Regions from separate parts of the Nosocomiicoccus ampullae genome, predicted to be linked through region 2. Evidence: riboswitches for the same ligand, from Rfam matches in the RefSeq annotation. Region 2 holds a riboswitch; the other holds the start of a gene.
The links. Region 2 has a riboswitch for lysine ahead of lysA (diaminopimelate decarboxylase). Riboswitches for the same ligand answer to the same signal wherever they lie in the genome.
Positions count from the first base shown of each region.

Region 1 (3,437 bases), 760 kb from region 2:
TAGGAAATGTAAAGTTATTAAACGATGCACATTGTGACGTTGCGACTATTGGAAATAACGAAGGCATCACCTTAAGTAAAGAAGATTTAGAACATCTATATGACGATGCAAATTTTGAAGTAATTTGTGCGAATTTAAGAGATGATAATGGTTTATTATTCAAACCATACACGATAAAACGTATCGGCGATTTAAAAATTGGCTTTATAGCAGCGACTGTAGAGTTTACACCGTTTTATAGAGCGCTTGACTTAGATGTTGAAGGGGCATTTTTATTTATTGAAGAGTATTTAAAAGAAATGAGACATCAGTGTGACGCAATTGTTATGTTGTCTCACCTCGGTAAATATGACGATGAAAGACTTGCAGCAGAGTTTAAAGAAATAGACATTATCATTGGCGGACATACACATCATACATTTCCAGATGACTACTTTGTAAATGACACACTAATTACTTCAGCGGGTCGTTTTGGTGAGTATTTTGGTTATGTAGATTTAGAGTTTGAAGACTATAAACTTGTCCAATCATCATCTAGAATTATCGACACAAATCTTTTAACAAATAATTACGATGCATATTATGACGTTGGTAAAGACATGTTAAAAAAAGAAGTGAAGCGAGATGTGTTAAAAATAGAGCGCACACTTTATACAATTAACTGGTTTACGTATACAATGCTCAAAATGATCCAGTCTTATACGAATACTGACGTCTCAATGATTCATGCAGGGTTAATTGCTGCAGAGTTTAGAGGCGGTACGCTAACTGAGTATAACTTACACAAAGTTTTACCACATGCTATCAACTTAATTAAAATTGAAATGTCTGGCAGAGATTTAAAAGATATGTATTACACGGCGAACATGCAAGAAACTAAAGATGAAATTATTAAAGGGCTAGGTTTTAGAGGCGACGTCATGGGTGTGTTTTTAATTGATGGATTGTCTGTAATTGAAAGTAAACGCGAGTTTTACATTAACGGAAAAATGATTGATGATGATAAAATATATACAGTCGGAACACTTGATATGTATTCATTCGGTCGATTTTTCCCACATTTTAATTCTCTTAAAAAGACTTATTATATGCCAGAGTTTTTAAGAGATATCGTAAATTATTATAGTGAATCATTACTCACTTCTAACGATTTTTGACTTTTATTGAATAAGACTTTATAATTAATACAATCGAAAAACGGAAAACTAAATATAAGTAGAGGCGCACATGACACTGGTAAAAGTTGGAGCAGCCATGCAGTGAAGACTTTGAAGAGGGATTGTGCCGAAATTATAGAGTTGGACACTCTATTTTTGGGACTTGGCTTAATAGGTTAAGTACTGTCATGAAGTTCATGATGCGCTACATTTGTGAAACACAAGTGCGGTGCGCTTGTGTTTTTTTATTACAAATTTTTAGGAGAGATATTGATGGATGCAGTTTTAAATTGGACGTATATTTCGCTTATTCCACCACTAATCACACTTATTCTCGTCTTACTGACGAGACGTGTCGATCTCAGTTTAGGAATTGGAATTTTAACATCAGCAATTGTTATTACGAATGGAAATATAGGAGAAACGCTGAGTAAAATTTGGCACACGTTCATAGATTTGATTATCGAAGATGGATGGCTAAACACATGGAGTGCGTATATATTAATCTTTTTAGCACTTTTAGGAATTATGAGTGCATTTATGAGTATGTCAGGTGGGGCACGTGCATTTACGAGTTACGCGATGACAAAAGTTAAAACGCGAACAGGTGCATTATTATTAAGTGGTGTACTCGGTATTATTATTTTCATTGACGACTATTTTAGTGCGATTATTACACCACAAGTATCAAAACCATTAACAGATAAATATCGAGTATCTCGCGCGAAACTCGCATATTTAGTAGATACAACAGCGTCACCAATCGCAGTAATTATGCCAGTATCGAGCTGGGGTGCAACAATTATGGGGCTTACTGCACCACTTCTTGTTGCAGCAGGACTCACGCATATTACACCGTTTGAATCATTTTTATACATTATTCCGCTAAACTTCTATAGTTTAAGTGCATTATTACTTATGTTCGTCGTTATTTTTACGAACTTTGATATATTTGGTATGAAAAAAGAAGAAACACGCGCAATTAAAGATGGTATTTTATATGATAATGAATTAGAAGAAGATGAATTACCTGTTGCTTATCATTCATCTAAAAATGCCTTAATCGTTCCGCTTGTTGGACTCGTCGTTGGTGTATTAGCTGGAATGATATATACAGGTATTAAAGAAAGTGGATCACTTAATCCACTAATTATATTAGAAAACAACTCGATTACACATGCGTTAATCTTTGGTGGAATTATCGGTGTCGTGTTAGCAGTTATGTATTACTACAGATTTACAAAGCAAGACGACAATTTTTCAAGTCATGAAACGTGGTTAGGATTTAAAAATGGTATAGAAGCGATGATTGGTCCAATTATCGTACTAATTTTAGCTTGGATGACTGGAGAATTAATTGGGGAATTAGGTACGGGTGAATTACTCGGAGAAATGGTGAAAAATTCAAATATTGAAGCGGCATTTTTACCAGCGATTGTGTTCATTGTTGCGTGTATTATGGCGTTAACAACAGGAACTTCTTGGGGATCATTTGGTATTTTAGTACCGATTGCAGGAAATATAATTATTACGCTTGAAGCGCCTGAATTATTACTTGTGACAATTGCAGCAGTGCTTGCTGGAGGAGTATTTGGGGACCATTGTTCACCGATTTCAGACTCGACAATTCTTTCAAGTACAGGATCAGGATCAGATCATATCGTTCACGTTATTACACAAATTCCGTATGCAATGATTGCAGCAACAATTTCACTCGTTTCGTTTTTAGTCGTTGGTTTTACAACGTCAACAGCACTCGGATTACTCGTCATGGCAGGGTTATTTATCATCTTAATTCTTTTAATTAAAGTCTTATACAGACCGATTGAAACTACTGAAAAATAGTGAATATATTCACTTTCATGATAAGTATACGGTTTCGTAAAAGTTATGTTATTATGAAATTAATTACATAATAAAGGTAGGGGTTTTAGTGGCTAAAAAGAATGAAGAAATTCTTAGAAAACCAGAGTGGCTTAAAATTAAGCTAAACACTAACGAGAACTATATCGGGCTAAAAAAGATGATGCGTGCAGAGAATTTACATACTGTATGTGAAGAAGCGCGTTGTCCAAATATACATGAGTGCTGGGCAGATAGACGCACAGCAACATTTATGATTTTAGGGTCTGTATGTACGAGAGCATGTCGTTTCTGTGCAATTAAAACAGGTCTTCCAAGTGAAGTAGACTGGGACGAGCCAAGACGTGTTGCTGAATCTGTACAAAAAATGGACTTAAAACACGCAGTAATTACAACAGTTGCACGTGATGATTTACG
Region 1 is NZ_CP079110.1:313,136-316,572, forward strand. Features, by position in the region: gene KPF49_RS01660 (bifunctional metallophosphatase/5'-nucleotidase) at 1-1,157, shown strand, start outside; lysine riboswitch at 1,209-1,373, shown strand; gene KPF49_RS01665 (Na+/H+ antiporter NhaC family protein) at 1,431-3,002, shown strand; gene lipA (lipoyl synthase) at 3,091-3,437, shown strand, end outside.
Region 1: another riboswitch for lysine. It lies ahead of KPF49_RS01665 (Na+/H+ antiporter NhaC family protein); the one in region 2 lies ahead of lysA (diaminopimelate decarboxylase).

Region 2 (3,437 bases):
TTTTGATCCGTTCGTTACGACAACGTTCGACACTCCACGTGCATTCCAAAGTCTCGCACCTTTTATTAAATCGTCATCTGTTTTAATTTCCATATTAAACTCTGTTTCTGTTTCATCACGGTTTACAATTAACCAGTCGACGGGCTCTAAATAATCTGGTAGACGATTCATCTTTGGTCCAGATACAGGAATAAACACAAGCTTAATATCGTGTTTTTCCGCATATGCGGTTAAAAATTCAAGCGTCACTTTCGGTACGTTTAAATCTGCAACAATACACTTCGCGCGCTTTAAAATATATGTCTGGCGAATCAGTACTTCTGGTGTGAATTCATCATAAATACTCATATCAGCAAAACCATATTCCATTTCACCTTCACGGTTAATTAACGCAGTATATGCACCTGTATTTTTCCCTTCGATAATTTCAGTAAAATCTAAGTTAATATACGCCTCAGATGCTTCTTTAACTTTCAACCACTCCGCATCGTCTCCTCTTGTCGTAATGAGCGCTACATTTTGGCCTAAACGACCTAAATTCTCAGCGATATTACGTACAACTCCCCCGACAGAGTGTGCTGAGTCAATCGGATTAGATGTCCCATGAATGAGTGTCTGATGAACAAAAAACTTCTTATCGATATTTGCTGCACCGACACAAACAATTGGGAACTCTTCATTTAGAACGTAAGCTTGACCTTGAATAAATTCCTTATGTACAAGTTCAGCAACAATTCTCGATACACTAGAAGCAGTTAACCCAAGTTTTTTAGATAATTCCGACTGAGAAATAAACGGATTCTCTTTAATGAGATTTAATACTTCAGCCTCTCTTTGATTCAACAGCTTATCTCCTCTCAAACGATTTTTAACTTTATTATACAACACAATTTATAGAAACTTTATCAGAATAATATTGTGAAAAATCATTCATTGTTTTCCTATTTTATCATGTTAATCGATAATTATCTATAAATTTTTAATTTGTATTTGACCCTTTCAAATTTGTATGATATATTTTGTCTAATCAAAATTTTCAGATTTTAAATACAATTTAATATTCAATGTAACAAGAGGCCGCGGTGCGCTAATAGTAGACTTTTCGAAAGGAGCCATCGCCGAAACGATATTTTCGTTGGGACTATTTCTGAATAAGGATAGTACTGTCACTATAAGACGCCCAATCTTATAGTGGTGAGCAGTTGCATTGAGGGCACCGAACTCATGAGTGCCATTTGTACTCATGAGTTTTTTATTTATAAGGAGGATAATGATGAGATTATTTGGTACTTCAGAAGTGATTGATAACGAATTAGTAATTGGTGGTGTAGCAACTTCTACTCTAAAAGAAAAGTATGGTACCCCACTTTACGTGTTTGATGAAACAGGAATCGATGAAAAAATTAATACATTTAAAAATCATTTTAAATCAAGATTCTTTAACACAAATATTATATACGCTGGAAAAGCTTTCCTATGCAGTTATTTAGTAAAGCAATTAAAATCTCATCAACTGTCACTTGACGTTGTGAGTGGTGGCGAACTCTTCGTTGCGAAGCATTCAGGATTTGATACTGAAAATATTTACTTTCATGGTAATGCAAAAACTTATGAAGAACTCGAATTCGCAGTAAGAGAAAATGTCGGTACGATTGTTTTAGACAATTTAAGTGAAGCAACTATATTAAACAATATTTTAAGTAAATCAAATAAAACACAACGTGTCTTGTTAAGAGTCAACCCAACGATTGAAACAGACACTCATAAATATATTCAAACGTCTAACGACGATTCTAAATTTGGAATGACATTTCAAGAGGCTTTACAGTTTTTAGAAGAACTTAATCATTTAAGTCATTTAGATTTTAAAGGGTTTCATTGTCATATCGGATCACAAATTTTTGACTCTAAGTCTTATTTTACTGAAGCAAAACGTATGATTGAATTTTATAGCGACGTTCAAAAAGAGTTCAATTTAAAACTTGATGAATTAAACTTAGGTGGCGGATTTGGTGTTTACTACACTAAAGGTGATCAGCCGCTTCAACTCGAAAATTTTTTAAATGAATATATAGATGTACTCGAAAATTATATCCGTGAATATGATATTGATGTTGAAACGATCTCTATTGAACCTGGTCGATCATTAATTAATGATTTTGGAACTACCTTATATAACGTCTCTCATATTAAGCCGTCAAGTCACTTTGACTTTTTACTGATCGACGGTGGTATGAACGACAACTTACGTCCTTCTTTATACGAAGCAAAATACACTGCGGCAATTGCTAATAATATGAATGCTAATAAAACAACCGATTACCGAATTGCCGGTAAGTTATGTGAAAGTGGCGACGTCTTAATAGAAAATATTAAGTTACCAAAAGCTAACATTAACGATACGTTAGCAGTACCATCAACTGGTGCGTATACAGAGTCGATGGCGTCAAACTACAACAAAATCCCGCGAGGCGCAGTCGTATTTGTTAAAGATGGTGACACGCACCTTGCGGTAGAAAGAGAAACTTACGAAGATTTAATAAGAAATGAGGTCTTTTAAAATGGAACGACTCGTCATGAAATTTGGAGGCTCGTCGCTAAAAGATTTAGAAAAGATAAAAAGTGCGAGTGACATCATACTAGAGAAAAGTAAAACGCAGCAAGTTGTTGTCGTCGTTTCAGCAATGGGAGACTCAACGAATGAATTATTAGATATGGCACATGCCCTATCTACGACACCGTCTAAACGTGAACTAGATATGCTCGTTTCAACTGGAGAAAACAAAAGTGCTGCACTCCTCGCGATTCACTTAAATGAATCAGGACACCCTGCTGTCGCGTTAACTGGATTTCAAGCTGGATTTCAAAGCGACGGTGTTCACGGTAAAAATAAAATTACTGACGTTAATATCGAACGTATAGAAAATCATTTAAGACAAAATGAAATCGTCGTCGTGACTGGATTCCAAGGTATAAATCCTTTAGGAGATATTACAACGTTTGGTCGCGGAGGATCGGATACGTCAGCTGTTGCCCTCGCTGTAAAATTAAATGCGAAATGTGCAATCTATACGGATGTTTCCGGCATTTACTCTATTGACCCGAGAATTTATAATGACGCAAAAAAATTAAACGTCGTCACATACGAAGAACTCATGGAAATGGCACATCTCGGCACAAAGGTCATTGAACCAAGAAGTGTTGAACTTGCATATAAATTTAATATACCGATGGAGATTTTATTAAACGACGGTAAAACAAAAGGCACAAAAGTACTGGAGGCTTATGATATGGAAGATACAAAACTAACAAGTGTCTCAAAATTAGATGACGTTGTACTCGTTATTATTCACGATACAAAAGACGTCAATATTTCAAATATCTTTTTAGAACTCGCTAAAGAAAACGTCAACGTAGATATTATTAGTCATACAAGA
Region 2 is NZ_CP079110.1:1,105,654-1,109,090, forward strand. Features, by position in the region: gene KPF49_RS05700 (PfkB family carbohydrate kinase) at 1-843, opposite strand, end outside; lysine riboswitch at 1,066-1,210, shown strand; gene lysA (diaminopimelate decarboxylase) at 1,274-2,560, shown strand; gene KPF49_RS05710 (aspartate kinase) at 2,562-3,437, shown strand, end outside.